DNA from 4 places in the Erwinia sp. TECH1 genome. Region 1 is predicted to be linked to each of the others. Evidence: predicted binding sites of a transcription regulator. Region 1 holds the regulator's gene; each other region holds the start of a gene.
The links. Region 1 encodes CRP, which controls carbon source genes, mostly activating them, when cyclic AMP is high. Its sites were predicted from a motif close to ATGTGANNNNNNTCACAT; they were not measured.
Positions count from the first base shown of each region.

Region 2: the regulator CRP is predicted to act here: its motif matches at 1,850-1,867, upstream of azuC (stress response protein AzuC).
Region 3: the regulator CRP is predicted to act here: its motif matches at 1,603-1,620, upstream of psiE (phosphate-starvation-inducible protein PsiE).
Region 4: the regulator CRP is predicted to act here: its motif matches at 2,108-2,125, upstream of pth (aminoacyl-tRNA hydrolase).

Region 1 covers NZ_JBSRZK010000001.1:4,365,335-4,369,526, forward strand. The annotation lists gene ACVWZ0_RS20570 (hydrolase) at 1-238, shown strand, start outside; gene ACVWZ0_RS20575 (YheU family protein) at 195-410, shown strand; gene ACVWZ0_RS20580 (phosphoribulokinase) at 632-1,501, shown strand; gene ACVWZ0_RS20585 (OsmC family protein) at 1,494-1,898, opposite strand; gene crp (cAMP-activated global transcriptional regulator CRP) at 2,204-2,836, shown strand; gene ACVWZ0_RS20595 (YccS/YhfK family putative transporter) at 2,895-4,192, shown strand, end outside.
Region 2 covers NZ_JBSRZK010000001.1:381,119-385,310, forward strand. The annotation lists gene mgtA (magnesium-translocating P-type ATPase) at 1-380, shown strand, start outside; gene ACVWZ0_RS01650 (DUF1158 family protein) at 592-834, opposite strand; gene mntP (manganese efflux pump MntP) at 1,206-1,772, shown strand; gene azuC (stress response protein AzuC) at 1,945-2,022, shown strand; gene ACVWZ0_RS01665 (hypothetical protein) at 2,407-2,748, opposite strand; gene ACVWZ0_RS01670 (hypothetical protein) at 2,857-3,039, opposite strand; gene ACVWZ0_RS01675 (SgcJ/EcaC family oxidoreductase) at 3,212-3,667, opposite strand; gene ACVWZ0_RS01680 (RpiB/LacA/LacB family sugar-phosphate isomerase) at 4,017-4,192, opposite strand, start outside.
Region 3 covers NZ_JBSRZK010000001.1:491,740-495,931, reverse strand. The annotation lists gene ubiA (4-hydroxybenzoate octaprenyltransferase) at 1-13, opposite strand, end outside; gene ubiC (chorismate lyase) at 14-541, opposite strand; gene psiE (phosphate-starvation-inducible protein PsiE) at 1,144-1,542, opposite strand; gene ACVWZ0_RS02160 (YjbH domain-containing protein) at 1,691-3,778, opposite strand; gene ACVWZ0_RS02155 (capsule biosynthesis GfcC D2 domain-containing protein) at 3,778-4,192, opposite strand, start outside.
Region 4 covers NZ_JBSRZK010000001.1:2,020,764-2,024,955, reverse strand. The annotation lists gene ispE (4-(cytidine 5'-diphospho)-2-C-methyl-D-erythritol kinase) at 1-595, shown strand, start outside; gene prs (ribose-phosphate diphosphokinase) at 735-1,682, shown strand; gene ychH (stress-induced protein YchH) at 1,754-2,035, opposite strand; gene pth (aminoacyl-tRNA hydrolase) at 2,296-2,880, shown strand; gene ACVWZ0_RS09515 (J domain-containing protein) at 2,933-4,192, opposite strand, start outside.

The DNA.
Region 1 (4,192 bases):
GATTATTCATGCTAAAGACGATCCCTTTATGACCGACGAGGTCATTCCTGCAACCGACAGGCTGCCCGATTGCGTAACGTATCAGCTGACGCAGCACGGCGGACATGTGGGATTCGTGGGGGGAACGCTGCGCAGGCCGCAAATGTGGCTGGAGCAGCGTATACCGCAATGGCTTTCAACCTGGCTGGACAACGATGATTATTCCCTGGAAAGAACTGGACCCGGACACGCTCGCTAACCTGATTGAAGCCTTCGTGCTGCGGGAAGGCACCGACTATGGCGAGCAGGAGCGCTCGCTGGAGCAAAAAGTCAATGACGTTCGTCGTCAGCTGACAAACGGCGAGGCGGTGCTGGTCTGGTCAGAGCTGCACGAGACGGTCAATATCATGCCTAAAGGCCAGATCCGTTAACGCCTCCCGCTGAGGGGGCAAAAGCCTATCGGCGACGCCGTGTTCTTCTTACCGCTTAGCTAGTCGGAAGACGGCGATCTCGTTTCCCTGACAGCTAAACCGCTGTTCGCGCTTGGCTTTATTGCATAACCTCTGCCGCGCGCTCACCCCTGGGCAGAAGATGACAGGCTATAGCAAAACGTGATAACAATGGCGGAATAACGTTCACAGGAAACTCGTTTATGTCCGCCATACATCCAGTGATTGCCGTGACCGGTTCCAGCGGCGCGGGCACCACCACCACCAGCCTGGCCTTCCGCAAAATTTTTCAGCAGCTGAACCTGCACGCGGCGGAAGTGGAAGGCGACAGCTTCCATCGCTATACCCGTCCCGAAATGGATATGGCGATCCGCAAAGCGCGTGATATGGGCCGCCATATCAGCTATTTCGGCCCGGAGGCCAACGATTTTTCGCTGCTGGAGCAAACCTTCGCGGAATATGGCCGCAGCGGCAGCGGCCAGTCCAGAAAATATCTGCACACCTATGACGAAGCGGTGCCCTGGAACCAGGTGCCCGGCACTTTTACGCCGTGGCAGCCGCTGCCGGAACCCACCGACGTGCTGTTTTACGAAGGGCTGCACGGCGGCGTGGTGACGCCGCAGAACAATGTCTCGCAGCATGTCGATCTGCTGGTGGGCGTGGTGCCTATCGTCAACCTGGAGTGGATCCAAAAAATGATCCGCGATACCAGCGAACGCGGTCATTCACGCGAGGCGGTGATGGATTCCGTGGTGCGCTCAATGGACGATTATATTAACTTCATTACGCCACAATTTTCCCGCACCCATATTAACTTTCAGCGTGTCCCTACCGTGGATACGTCCAACCCTTTTGCCGCGCGCGGCATTCCTTCGCTCGACGAGAGCTTCGTGGTTATCCATTTCCAGGCGCTGGAACAGATTGACTTCCCCTATCTGCTGGCGATGCTGCAAGGCTCTTTTATCTCCCATATCAACACGCTGGTGGTGCCGGGCGGCAAAATGGGCCTGGCGATGGAGCTGATTATGGGGCCGCTGGTCAAGCGCCTGATGGAAGGCAAAGCTATCAAGTAACGCCCATCTCATGGCTATGGGTAAGGGTCACGCCCTTACCCAGCATCAGCGCGACCGGGCAATATTTCCCGACCGCAAGGCTGACCGCGCGCGCCAGCGCCTTATCCGTCAGCCCGCTGCCGCTGACAATAAAATGCAGGTTGATGCGGGTAAACAGGCGCGGCGGCTTCTCGCGCCGGGTTGACGTCAGCTTCACCTCGCAGTTGTCTACCGTGAAACGCCCTTTTTGCAGAATGGCAACCACTTCCGCCGCGCTACAGCCGCCTGCCGCCATCAGCAGCATTTCCATCGGGCTGGGCGCTTTATCGCCCGCGTTGCCGTCCATCACGATCTGATGGCCCGATGAGGATCCTCCCAAAAAGGTCAGCCCTTCCACCCATTTGACGCTCGCTTGCATAACAAACTCCTCTAATTCATTTAGTTAAGCCGCGGTCGGCTTAAGGCAACTAAAACAGCAGCGCGGCAGATTTCCCGCTATGCTGAAGCGAGACAACAGAAGACACCCATGCAAAGCTGTGCTACAAACAAGGCTGTATTTCGTCAGTACTCTACAGACCAGACGAAACGGGACGACATAACGAGCCCGGCACTCAACAGAGAGCCGAATAACTTTCCTGCATGGGAAGCGCTTGACTATTTCAACGCCTGTCAGGGAACTCTGCCCCTGTATTTAGGCACGATAACAACAGAGGATAACAGCGAATGGTTCTCGGCAAACCGCAAACAGACCCGACACTTGAATGGTTCCTGTCACATTGCCATATTCATAAGTATCCATCCAAAAGCACGCTGATCCACCAGGGTGAGAAAGCAGAAACCCTTTACTACATCGTCAAAGGCGCGGTAGCGGTGCTCATCAAGGATGAAGAAGGTAAAGAGATGATCCTGTCTTACCTTAACCAGGGCGATTTTATCGGCGAGCTTGGCCTGTTTGAAGAAGGCCAGGAGCGCAGCGCATGGGTGCGGGCAAAAACGGCCTGTGAAGTGGCGGAAATCTCCTATAAGAAGTTTCGCCAGCTGATCCAGGTCAACCCGGATATTCTGATGCGTCTCTCTTCACAGATGGCGCGCCGCCTGCAGGTTACCTCCGAGAAAGTGGGCAATTTAGCTTTCCTCGATGTGACAGGTCGCATCGCGCAAACGCTATTGAATCTGGCCAAACAGCCGGACGCTATGACCCACCCGGATGGGATGCAGATCAAAATTACCCGCCAGGAGATTGGCCAGATCGTCGGCTGCTCGCGCGAAACCGTCGGCCGTATTCTGAAGATGCTGGAAGATCAGAATCTGATCTCCGCACACGGTAAAACCATCGTGGTCTACGGTACACGCTAAACCGCTCTGATTGCATGGCGCAATGCCTTCGTTGCGCCTTTTCAGCGGGTACAAAGCAATGTGGCGCCGACTCATCTACCATCCCGAAGTTAACTACGCCCTGCGGCAGACGCTGGTGCTTTGCCTGCCCGTCGCCGTCGGCTGGCTGCTGGGCAATTTGCAAAACGGCCTGCTGTTCTCGCTGGTGCCGGCCTGCTGCAATATCGCCGGTCTGGATACGCCCCATAAACGCTTCTTTAAACGTCTGCTGATCGGCGGCGGCCTTTTCGCCTTCAGCAGCTTTCTGGTGCAGTATCTTGGCGACTATGCCGTTCCCCTGCCCATTATCCTGTTTTCCATGGCCATGCTGCTGGGCGTGACCGGCGAAATCAGCCCGCTGCATGGCAGACTGCTGCCCGGCGCGCTGATTGCCGGCATCTTTACCCTGAGCCTGGCCGGTCGGATGCCCATCTGGCAGCCGCCGTCGCTTTATATCCTGGGCACGGTCTGGTACGGCCTCTTTAACTGGTTCTGGTTCTGGCTGTGGAAAGAGCAGCCGATGCGGGAAACGCTCAGCCTGCTTTATCGCGAGCTGGCCGGCTACTGCGAGGCCAAATACAGCCTGCTGACGCAGCTTGCCGACCCGGAAAAAACGCTGCCGCCGCTGCTGGCTCGCCAGCAAAAAGCGGTCGACCTTATCAATACCTGCTATCAGCAAATGCACATGCTGGCCGCCAGCAACGATAATCACCATAAGCGGTTGACCCGCGCTTTTCAGGTTGCGCTGGATTTGCAGGAGCATATCGCTGTCAGCCTGCATCAGCCGGAAGAGGTGCAGAAACTGGTGGAGCAGAGCCATGCCGAGGCGGTGATCCGCTGGAACGCGCAGACCATTGCGGCCAGGCTGCGCGAGCTGGCGGACGATATTCTCTATCACCGTCTGCCGACACGTTTCAGCATGGATAAACAGCTGCAGGCGCTGGAAAAAATTGCCCGCCAGCATCCCGCCAACCCGGTCGGCAACTTTTGCGCCTGGCATTTCAGCCGTATCGCCCGCGTGCTGCGTACCCAGCGTCCGCTTTACCAGCGCGATCTGATGGCGGATCGTCAGAAACGACTGCCGCTGCTATCTGCCATCAGAAGCTATCTGTCGCTGAAATCCGCCGCGCTGCGCACCGCCGCCAGGTTTGCGGTTATGCTCGCTTTCGCCAGCACCCTGGCGCTCTCGTTTAATCTGCCCAAGCCTTACTGGCTGCTGATGACGGTGATGTTTGTCAGCCAGAACGGCTACAGCGCGACCAGGGTACGTATTCAGCACCGTGCGCTGGGCACGCTGGGCGGGCTGGTGGTGGCCGCGCTGACGCTACGCTTTCAGGT
Region 2 (4,192 bases), 4.0 Mb from region 1:
CGACGTCTTCGCTGTTTGACGTCACCACCTTTCTGCTGATGTGGAACGTTTTTGCCGCCAACAGCGTGGAGCATCAGGCGCTGTTCCAGTCAGGCTGGTTTGTCGAAGGTCTGCTGTCGCAAACGCTGGTGGTGCATATGCTGCGCACGCAGAAGATCCCTTTTATCCAGAGCCGCGCGGCGCTGCCGGTGATGCTGATGACGGGGCTGGTGATGGCGCTGGGGATCGCCATCCCCTTTTCACCGCTGGGCGAAGCGGTTGGGCTGACGCCGCTGCCCTGGACTTACTTCCCGTGGCTGGTAGCGACGCTGCTGGGTTATTGCCTGGTGACGCAGGGAATGAAGCGCCTTTATATCCGCCGTTTCGGCCAGTGGTTCTGAGGAGGAAAGATGAAATATAACAACGCCATCACTGCTATCGTGCTGTTCTTTGTTGCGTTAGTTATCCTGTCCAGCGGCCTGCTGATGATCTTCGGCCACTGAAAAGGAGCAGGCATAGAGCCGGGCGCGGTTGGCAGAAGCTGTAAACGAAGCCTGCCGCGCCGTCGTCAACCTGATCCGGAACCCGCGTGGAGGGCCGGCAAAAGTTTGTTTATACCTTGATAAACCGCAGATAAATAAAGCGAATCACATAGTATTCCAGCGCGCCTAATAGTAAAAACCACAGGCAGAACACCAGCGTATAGAGCTGGCCGACATCGCTGAGATGAAACAGCGTAGTCAGGCGGCGCGTCAGCTCCACGCCAAACCAGGGCGCGGGCAGCAGCAGCGCGGAGAGAAAGCCCAGCATCAGCGTGCTCATCGGCATTAAAAAGGTCAGAAAAGGATTGTTCATAGCGGTTCCGTCTCGGTCAGTGACGGCCATTTTCCGGTAAACGGCTGGCGGGTTCAACCTTGCACGCGCAGGGAATTTTTTCGGCGCTTTTTGGCGATTTTTATCGCGCGTAATTCCCCACCGGCTGAAAGGTCGCTCATCATAACCCGGTAATTCCTTTAGTGTTTTTGCGCCTCTTTTTTGCGCGAAATTAGCATTCGTTAAAAAGTATAGCCAAGGCTATACTTAAACAACTGATTTTATTGTCTTTTTATACGCGCAATCGCGTGGTAGGATGCACGCACATTAAGCCTGAGGGGCTTGTTTCTTCAACAAGAACCGTTCTTTTGATGTCTGGGCGAGAAGATAACCGCCAGACCGGTATAACCACAATGAACCTATATGCAACCCTTATTCTGGCCTTCGGCATGTCGATGGATGCTTTTGCCGCCGCGATTGGCAAAGGCGCAAGCCTGCAGCGTCCGGGTCTGAGAGAAGCGCTGCGCATTGGCCTGATTTTCGGCGCGATTGAAGCGCTGACGCCACTGATTGGTTGGGGCGTAGGCATTGCAGCCAGCCGCTACGTAATGGCATGGGATCACTGGGTCGCTTTTACGCTGCTGCTGGTGCTTGGTGGCCGCATGATTCTGGAAGGTTTCCGTAAAAAGGATGAAGAGTGCGAAGCGCCCCAGCGTCACGGATTCTGGCTGCTGGCGATGACCGCCGTCGCGACCAGTCTGGATGCCATGGCCGTCGGCGTCGGCCTGGCTTTCCTGCAGGTGAATATTGTGACGACCGCGCTGGCGATTGGCGCTTCGACGCTGGTAATGGCTTCGGCGGGCATCCTGTTAGGCCGTTTTCTTGGCCCGGTAATGGGCAAGTGGGCGGAGATTTTCGGCGGCGTGGTGCTGATTGGCATTGGCACCAGTATCCTGGTTGAGCACCTGGGCATCCTGTAAAGGTGCAGACAAAAGACCGGGTTTACCCGTCTCGTTTAGCTTTTGTTTAGGTTCGCTTTCGCATAATCTTGCGAATTATGTGATCTGCTTCAAATTTATTTGCCTGGAAAGTGCGCTTCTTGTATACTTTTTTTGCGTTCTATCAATAAAAGTTGAATTTCAGGTGCAAAAAATGAAAAAAGTTATCAATTACGTGTTCCGTAGCTATGTTGAAACATTTAAACACGTACCGCCAGGCGCTATGTATTAATGGCTCCGGCCCGAAACCCTCGATAGCCGCGGTCAGGGAAAGACCGATGGTTATCACCTGTTACCCCGCTAAAATTTTCTTCGCTTATCCCGTTTTCGACTCGCTAAAACCTTCTTCGCTTATCCCGTTTTTGACTCGCTAAAAGCTTCTTCACTTATCCCGCTTTCGACTCGCTAAACCCGTCTTCGCTTATCCCACGTTTCAATCGTTTTCAGCTCGCTAACACGCTCTTCGCTTTTCAATCGCTTCCGGTCTGCTGATGACAATGACCGCTTTGGCTTGCTACGCCTGCGTTCTCTGCCGCCCGCCGGTTTTGATGACGCCACGCAGTCAAAAAGAAGCCGCCGCTGCTGACTGCGTCACAGCCAGCAGGGCGAAAGGCCATTAATCCTGGCTCTGGTACTCGTCCAGCGTAGCGCTCTGACAGGCTTCCATATTCTGGCTGGCCTGCTTCTTCTGGTCTTCGCTCAGATTCATCCAGGCAGCAACCACGGTTCGGGCTTCGTCTTCGTCAAAGTCCGGTTTTTCCTGCGCGGAAGGCGACTGGCCGCGCATGTGCAGCGCTTTCAGCTTGGTGATATAGCCATCCGCCGAGTCGGCTGCTTTATCCTGCGTCACCAGCGTACAAAGGTTAGCGATATAGCCCTGGGCCGGATCGTCTGAGTCTGCAGCCTGCGCTGCGCCAGTTACCGCCAGAGCGGCAAGCAGCAGCATTATTTTTTTCATATTTGCTCCTTAACAAGGATTTACGTTCGGCCGGTTCGGCATGGCCCGTTAAGGATAGCGCTTCCGTAGCGGGCCGGCACCGTACGCCTGAAGAGTAAATACTTTAATTCAGAGCCAGGCTCTGTACCAGTCGATCTGCTGCGCGATGAGGTGATCGAAGCGCGGGCCGCTGTAGCGAGCGTAACGTTTTGCCTCCGCTTCTACATGCAGCTTTTTCTCTGCCGCCGCCACGATATCAAACAGCGCAATGCCCTGCGGCGGCGGATTGACGCGATCGTCGCCCGCTATCACCAGTCCCGGGCAGGAAAGCTGGCTGGTAGTGCAGCGTCTTCTACATGGTCAGAAAGGCGATTTTAGTAACCATCACCGGGAACGGTGTTTTATGGCGCCTGAATAGTTTTAGCGGGAGGAATAAGAAGGAGGTGCAAAAGTCTCCACGATCTCAACCGTGGAGACAGCAATCTTAACCTTCGGGCATGGCGGAGGAATGATGGCTTGAAATAAGCCATTTCTGTCCGTCCCATGCATAGGTAAAGGTATAACGCGCGGCGGCTTTAGAACCATCGCCAAAGGTAAAGGTATAGGTGCCGGTATCGATAGCTTTATTACAGCCGATGCGAACGGTACGGCTGTCGATATGGCCAACCGGCTTCTTCGCCAGGAATTTTTTAAAATAATCAACGCGCTCTTCGTCCGTCAGGCGAGCTTTGTTCGACAGCGTTGGCAGCAGCACGGCATCTGACAGATAGTTCTGCGAAACGGTGTTGGCATCGCCTGTTTTTAGCGAATCGTTCCAGCGATCGAACATAGAGGCAACTTCCTGCTCGGTCATTTTAACGCAGGAAGTACTCTCCTGAGCAAAAGCCGCCGAGCTGGTAAGCACGCCGGCAATCATCAAACCAATTAATCCAGCCTTCATTAATTATCTCCGTAGTATCTGTGTTTTTAATAAAGCTAAAATACCAGAAGCTAATAAACGCATATTAAACGTTCGCAGCGATGGGAAAAGGCTATGCCAGAGGGTTGATATAGATCACGTCAATAAGCATTCTTTATTGTAAGCACTGCGTTAATTATTTATTTATTATTAACGGCATTAATAAAGATGAATAACATGATTTATATTATCCGGGTGTTTTTTTAATAAGATGAGATAAAGGCAGGGTTTTTATAGCGAAAATGCGCCGTGTGGATAAGCAGAGCATTGCAAACGACAGGAGCCGGGCGGGTAAAAAAAGATGGTCAGCCGAAGCCGACCACCAACGTTTTTATTTCTGTAATAGCTGCTTAACCCAGGCAATGATTTCTGCATCTTTGCCCTGTTCAAACAGGCATTTCTGGAAGCGTTCGCCGCCGACGGCGGTTTTCACCAGTTCCGGGTCAATTGCGCGCAGCGTATCCAGATAGTTATCTTTGATTACCGCGCTTTTTACCTGATTGAGGA
Region 3 (4,192 bases), 3.9 Mb from region 1:
AAGATTTTTCCATCTACTTCTTCCTTTCGGCCTGAACGGCGTGATAAAGCGGCGCAGGCGGTAAAAACAGTTCGGTCAGCAGCAGCGGCTTGCCGGAAAGGCGCAGCAGCGAGCGGCGACCCCACAGGTCGTGGCTGCGTCCCGGTTCGATAAAATCGCGGCTGAGCGTCGACGAGGCGAAAAGATAGCGCCCCAGCGGCTGGCTGCCAAGCTGTTGCAGCTTCTGCTCCGGCCCTTGTAGCGTGGATTCCGGCAGGATGGTGCGGGCCGCCAGCCAGGCTTCGCCATCGCCGCACAGCAGGATTTCCCGCAGCCAGTAGCGCGGCTCTTCAGGCAGCAGCAGCGCATCCGCGCCGGCCTCTTCCGCCCCGATAAAGCCCTCGCGCAGGATCTCAACGGTAACTTTTTCGCAGTGGCGTTCAAAGCGGCGGGTCATGGAATCTTCTTCCATCAGCCAGTCAAGCAGCGACGGCGTCAGCTGGGGCGAAGAGAGTGGAAGCCATTCGATAGCGTGCAGCTGCGTCAGCGCGCGGTTGGTCATTGCGCTTCTCCGGACAGTAAAATGGGGCTAGCGTAGCACAAGGCAAAAGGCGTTAAACAGAATTTTAACAGGATAGCGAAGCGGAAAGCCGCCCCGGTAGGACGGCCTCCTGGCTTACTTGCCTGCTGCGTTAACGATCACCGTGATGGAATTATGGGACAGCTCCCACTTCCCTTTTCCGGATGACCACAGCGCACCAGAAACAACGAGCACGATACAAAGATACCGTTTCATTGTGCGGCCCTGCTAAAGGCCGCTTCGCAATGCCACCACCGGAGATGTAACTGCGAATGCAAGCACTTGGGAGTACTTGCGTTTACGGCCGTTGGAAATCCTTTTCCCAATCCGGTGCCCGCTTGCTTAAGACGGCGAAAAGGCCCGCCCGCATTGTACGCTAAACAAGCAGTTTGTACACTTGACAGACATTCTTCAAAAGGACATTCTATGCGTACTTGGGAGTGCTTGCGTTAAATCAGCAATCAACCTGCTGGCAAGGCCGCTTACCTGACCAGCGCAAAAAAACCGCCGTTAAAGGCGGTTTTTTTGTTTCTGCCCTTGGGCGAAAAGCTGCCGCTTCGTCAGCCCACAAAGCGTCTTCCTGCCTATTCGCGTTTCAGGCGGTTGCTGTTCGCCAGCCACAGCGTCACCACCAGGATCAGGATCGCGACAGAATAGGCCAGCGTGTCGAGCGGATTCTTATGATCGACGATGATCAGGCGGATAATAGCCGTGATGCCGATATACACAAAGTAGCGCAGCGGGAAGTGGTAGCCGGACTGGAAGTACTTCACAATCAGCGCAATAAATTCAAAGTACAGAAAGTAGATCACAATCCCTTCGATCAGCAGATACGAAGAGGTCTGCTCGCCGGTATTCAGCAGCACGTTGGCCAGATGAAACGTCTCTTTTCCTAAAAAAACGGCCAGAATACCGGCCAGTGAAATCAGGCCTACGTTCAGCACCATCTGTAAAAACCAGGCAATACGCGTGGCGTTAATCATTATCATCCTCTGCAAATACGATTTCCCGTCAGATCATCCTGACCGCCACAATATGCTTTAGTGTGAGCTGCTTCACAAGTTTTCCGCAGGCCAGCCGCCCGCAACAGGCATAAAAAAAGGGGCGAAAATTCGCCCCTTGCTGTGCACCCTAGCGGAAGTCTTTGTCCCGATCGGTGGTCATATCGTAAAGCTGATACTTGCGGCCCAGCATCTGGCCGCCGTCGCGCGTCAGCGGCGTCCAGTTGACCTGCGCGCGTCCACGCGTCGGCGAAGCGGTAAACAGATCCATCGGAATAGAAATGTAGAAGCCTTTGGTGAAGTCGCCTTCGCCATACTCCTCCGCCGAAACGTTGGTTTTGGTGGCGTAAGCGCCGACGATCACGCCACTGTCGAACTGACGGGAAACGTCCAGCGTCGCCCCTTTGTCCTCGGCCAGATACTGACCCACGCTCGCCTTCACCAGCACCTGATGGTTAAAGAAGGAGGGACGCCAGTAGGCGGTCAGATTACCGACTTTCGCATTGTAGTCGGTGAACTGCATCATGTTGTCCCAGTCGCGCTGCTTGACGTAGTTAGCGTCAACGCCGAACGCCCAGTCGGAATCAAGCGGACGATAAAGGAGTTCGCCGCCCACGCCGCCATACATCGTTTCCAGATAGCCGCCGTAAACCTGCCCGTAAAAGCCGTTGCCCAGGGAGTGCATATAGTTGGCTTGCAGGTTATTTACGTAGACGTTGTTGTCAACATAGTCGCGGATATGGGTACGGACGCGCGGCAGCGAGGAATCGGCCGGCGCGCCGTTATAGGTGAACTTATCGTAATTGTTCGCCAGGTTGCCGAAGACGCTGCCGTCCACCAGCAAATGATCGGTCAGCCAGTAGTTGGCGCTGGCCATCACGCCGACCTGGTACAGATAGAAGCTTTCCGGCCCGCCGACGGACTGGTTCAGCACCGGTGACAGGCTGGCGTTAAAGCGATCCGCGTCGATGTAATAGCCCTGCTCGGTATGGCCAGGATCGGACGGGTTAACCCGCTTCTGATCCAGCATTTTTTCTTTGCCGAGCGGATAGCCTTCCAGCTGCTGACGCAGGCTGTCGGTGCTGGTTTCCGTAGTGACCTGCGGCATATTGTTGCGCGTTTCGGTCACGTTCAGTTTTTCGATGTTCTGCGGCAGCGCATTCATCATGATCACATTGGCGCGATCGATCCCTTCCTGGGTATTGCGATATTTTACCTGCTGACCGGAAACATAAAGCGTGTCGCCCTTCACCTGAATTCTTGGCCCCACCAGGCCCGCATTATATTTCAGGTCGGTCAGCTGGTTCGCCACCACCGTCGGCTCGAGGAATTCGCCCTGCGGCTGTGGATTATAAGCTGGCTTAGGCGCATCCACCGAGGCGGTATGCAGATCGTTGAAGTTGGTGCGCAGCGTAAAGCCCGCCATCAGCGTGTTGCCACGCTCGTAGCTGACGTTAACGTCGGCCCAGTCGGTGATGCGATAAATAGCCCCAACGTTGACTTTACTTTTCTGCTCCAGGCGACCGGCAAAATCATCCTGATAGTCGTTGCCTTCGTATTCCACCTTCAGACGCAGCGGCTGCCATGGCGTCTGGTATTCAATGCCGCCGAAAATAGCCGCCGGGCCTTTAAACAGATCTTTGTCGCTGACCGAACCGGCGGTGCCGTTGGTGTTGGAGCGGTAGCAATAGCTGCTGTCCGCCTCGCAGAACGGGTTTTTGACCGTGCCGCTGTTGCCGAGATAGCCGAAGCCCAGCCCGACGGTGAAGTCAAACGGCCCCCAGGCTTTGCTGGCAACCATATATTCGCTGTCGAACAGTCCTGTACCGCCCAGGTCGCGCGCGCCGACGGAGACTTCCGGCAACCAGTAGCCTTCCTGCCACAGTCGCGCTTTAAGATCGAACGCCTTGTCTTTATAGGACTGGCTGCCGCTGAAGCTTTCCACGGCGCTGTAGCGACGGGTTTTCACGTCGGTATAGCGGATGGTGGCTTCCAGCCACGGGAAAAGCTGCACCGAGGAGGAATAGAAGCGGTACTGATCGTTATAGCGGTAGTTCAGGCTGAATTCGCCATCTTTCGCCATACGCGCCGTCGGCACCTGCAGCAGGCCCACGCCGCCAAAGTCGGACTGCGATGGCCCGACAGGATCCGCAGCCTGAGCCTGGCAAGCGCAGGCCACGGACATCGCCAGCAGGCTGAGAAGGTAAGTTTTTTTCATCAGTCAGGGATCCGGTGCGTCAAAACAGAAATAATTTGCTGGTTAAGATCCGGGCCGTCAGGCAGCGACCAGGCAGAAAAGCCAACGTAAATGATGCTGCCCGCGTCGGGTTCAACATCGCGGCGATTCCAGTAGGCGACCGGCACCTGCTCGGTTTTGCCGGTAGGCGCGATCAGCGTGACGAAATTGCGCTCGCCGCCGTCCAGACGCTCGTGGTCAGCCAGATAGTCAACCACGCTGCGGCCCGCCACCCAGGTTGTTTTGCCGCTGTTATTCGCCAGACCGGCGATCGTCAGGCTGCCGGGTTTTTGCAGCGTATAGACGCTGTATTCACCCTCCAGCCGACGGTTCTCTTCAGGGCGCAGGCGCACCCAGTCCGGATCGAGGTTCACAATCTGACGACCCGTGACCTTA
Region 4 (4,192 bases), 2.3 Mb from region 1:
AGGCGCATCGATCGCTATAGAAAAACGGCTGCCGATGGGCGGCGGACTGGGCGGCGGCTCTTCGGACGCCGCTACCGTGCTGGTGGCGCTGAATCATTACTGGCGAACCGGCTTCAGTTTTGCCGAGCTGGCGGCGCTGGGCCTGCGGCTGGGCGCGGACGTGCCGGTCTTTGTGCATGGCTTTGCCGCCTTTGCTGAAGGCGTTGGCGAAACGCTGACGCCGGTTAACCCGGCAGAAAAATGGTATCTGGTGATCCACCCTGGCGTTCACATCTCGACGCCGGTGGTGTTTAACGATCCTGAACTGATCCGCAACACGCCGGTAAGGGAAATCAGCCAGTTATTAGCGGATAATTACCGCAATGATTGTGAGCCAGTAGTAAGAAAACGTTTTCGCGAGGTTGAACAGCTTGTTTCCTGGCTGCTAGAATACGCGCCGTCGCGCCTGACCGGAACCGGCGCTTGCGTGTTCGCTGAATTTGACACCGAGCCCGCTGCCCGTCAGGTGGCTGAGCTTGCTTTGAAAAAGTGGCAGGGCTTTGTTGCGCGAGGCGTTAACGTCTCGCCGCTGCACCGCTACCTTTCCGAGCAATAAGAGCCGCGGCGACCGCTTCACCCTGTTCCTGAAGCGGCGCGGCGCTCGATTACACCCGTATGGACCCGTCAGCGGTATACCGCCCAGTGCCGCTGACGCAGATGTTCATTCTCTGGACGCAAAGCCTGAGGTTCTTCTCGTGCCTGATATGAAGCTTTTTGCTGGTAACGCCACCCCGGAACTAGCACAACGTATTGCCAACCGCCTTTACACTAGCCTGGGCGACGCCGCCGTCGGTCGTTTCAGTGATGGTGAAGTGAGCGTACAAATCAATGAAAATGTACGCGGTGGTGATATTTTCATCATCCAGTCCACCTGTGCACCTACCAACGATAACCTGATGGAACTGGTTGTTATGGTGGATGCCCTGCGCCGCGCTTCCGCTGGTCGTATTACCGCTGTTATCCCCTACTTTGGCTATGCCCGTCAGGACCGTCGCGTGCGTTCTGCTCGTGTGCCTATCACGGCTAAAGTAGTCGCGGATTTCCTTTCCAGCGTCGGCGTTGACCGCGTTCTGACTGTGGATCTGCATGCTGAACAGATTCAGGGCTTCTTTGACGTCCCGGTTGATAACGTTTTCGGCAGCCCAATCCTGCTGGAAGACATGCTGCAGATCGGTCTGGAAAACCCTATTGTGGTTTCGCCGGACATCGGCGGCGTGGTGCGCGCCCGCGCAATCGCCAAGCTGCTGAACGATACCGATATGGCTATCATCGATAAGCGTCGTCCGCGCGCCAACGTTTCGCAGGTGATGCACATCATCGGTGACGTGGCAGGCCGCGACTGCGTGCTGGTTGATGACATGATTGATACCGGCGGCACGCTGTGTAAAGCCGCCGAGGCGCTGAAGGAGCGTGGCGCGAAGCGTGTCTTCGCTTACGCCACTCACCCTATTTTCTCCGGCAATGCCGTTGAAAACCTGCGTCATTCCGTAATTGACGAAGTGGTGGTTTGCGACACCATTCCGCTGCCGGAAGAGATCAAAGCCCTGCCGAACGTGCGTACGCTAACGCTCTCCGGCATGCTGGCGGAGGCTATTCGCCGTATCAGCAACGAAGAGTCTATCTCTGCGATGTTTGAGCACTAATCGGATAGCTGCGGCTAAACGAAAAGCGGGACAGATTATCTGTCCCGCTTTTTTTATGGCGTAGCCGGCTATCAGTGATGGCCGTGTCCCGAAGCGCGACGGCAGCGCTTGTCGCCATAGTGGCGCACCCAGTAGTAATGATCGGTGATTTTTTCGCGGCCGCTAAGGCGGGCGCCGACCAACCACATCAGCGCGCCGATAAAGATGGCGAAAATAGAGCCGTTAACCAGCATTTGCGGCAGCTGTAGCTGCGGCAGTTGATTCAGTACGGCATAGCCTATGCCGGTTACCATGACGGCCAGGCCGATCACCATCAGGGCGTTGCCGGTTAAATTAGCGTGTCTGCGTTTCATTTGTCACCTCCAGATGCCAGTGCATTCCTGTGCGGTTAGTGCCATAAGTTTATGCAATGGCTGGCGGATGCGTTGCGGGCCAGATCACATTTGTTGCTAAAAGTTTGACAAAACTTTACGCGCACTTCGCTGATTTTTCTATAGAAAACGCATTATCACCCTGATCAACTATTGTGATATAGCGCGCACTTTTGAGTTCTGTCGCCGCTCTTAGTACACTAGCGCCCTTCCCTGATGCAGCCTTTTAGGAAAACAGACAAGTGAGCAGCATTAAACTGATTGTCGGCCTTGCCAATCCCGGTGCGGAATATGCCGCCACGCGCCATAACGCGGGCGCCTGGTATGTGGATTTACTGGCTCAACGACACAATCAGTCGTTAAAAGAAGAGAGTAAGTTTTACGGCTACACGGCCCGGCTCAATATCGGTGGCGAAGACGTCAGGCTGCTGGTGCCGACGACCTTTATGAACCTGAGCGGCAAGGCCGTTGCGGCAATGGCCACCTTCTACCGTATCGCGCCGGAAGAGATCCTGGTAGCGCATGACGAGCTGGATTTGCCGCCGGGCGTGGCAAAATTCAAACAGGGCGGCGGCCACGGCGGCCATAACGGCCTGAAAGATATTATCAGCAGGCTGGGCAATAACCTGAACTTCCACCGTCTGCGCATCGGTATCGGCCATCCGGGCGATCGCAACAAGGTCGTGGGTTTTGTCTTGGGCAAGCCGCAGGCGGCGGAACAGACGCTGATCGACAACGCCATTGACGAAGCGGCGCGCTGCACCGAGGTGTGGCTGAAGGAAGACAGGCTAAAGGCGATGAACCGGCTGCACAGTTTTAAAGGTTAAGCCAATTAAGGCTGGCTGATTGCTGATAAAAGCGCTCAACCAGCCGTCTGGATTAAGCAAAGAGCTTAAGCAGCTCTACACCAGTCAGAACAAATACGGCCAGGCAGAGTAGCGCCCAAATAACCGAAAACCATGAGAAATCCATCCATTCCATTAACTTCCATGGGCTGGCAAAGATTCGGCTCATTACTCTGCCGGGGCGGCGTATAAAAGGGATGCCTTGTGGCCATGCCGCCCAAAACACCATCGACAACACCAGTATCGCAAGCAGCATAACCAGCGCAACGCCGCCATGACCGGAAGGCGGCATAGTAACGATGGCGGCAAAAAACAGTCCGCCAAAAAATAGCTGGATCGCCATCAGCGAGAAAATAAATTCGGTAAAGAGAAACCACTTCACCCATTGCGGCCTGCTTTGAAGGCCCAGCATGACGGCGTCGTTGATATACAGGTAAAACATCACTGTCAGAACAGCGATAGCGCTAACGGTCGTATTGATGCCCGACAGAGGGATAACCGCATTAAAGACCAACGCCCAGAATACCAGCAAAAAAATCCCCTGCCAGCTGAGCGCCGCGCGAGGTTGACTCAGGAACCGCAGCACAGGCTGATTTAGCCGTGGAACAATTTCAGGAAAATAATACCCCAACCTGTTTGCCTGTTGTGCAAGGAGCGTGAGCAGACCCGGTATCAGGCGTATCCAGAAAGGCACCTTTTCGCTATCGCTCTTTAGCAGGCGAATCGCTGCCCTGTTGAGCATCGTGCCGTGCTTCTCTTCTGCCTCCATCTCTTTCCATGCCCGGTTCACTTCAGTTTCGCGTAGTTGTTCATGCAGCGCCTCCTGAATGTGATACGGAATAATATGGCTGTAGTCGTACTCGTCCATTCCCCATCCCAACAGGCCGCTGACGCGTTCAAGCAGGCCTTCGGTCAAACCGGGACTCTCTGCCAGCGCAGCCGCAAGCTGTCGATGGAAAAGCTGTTGCTGCTGCAGGCTCCCCGCTTTGAACACGCTCTCTGACAGGCGATTCATCATAATAATGCCTGTCATTTCTGTGTTTACCAGCTGATACGCCAGTTTATGCAGCTCCTTTTCGCTGTACAGCAAATCTGCTTCAGGAGGGACGGCTGTTTCTCCAACGGTAAAGCCGTTGGCGACTTCACCCTGTTGGATCAGAGGTTCAGGTTCGTGCTTCTCCTGTATCGGCGGTAAAATATCGGCAGTGCTGTCCTCGTGATCAACGATAATGTTAGCCTGCGCCCGTCGCTTTGCCTCATCGAATGCTTCACGCAGCTGCTGATAGCCTGCCGG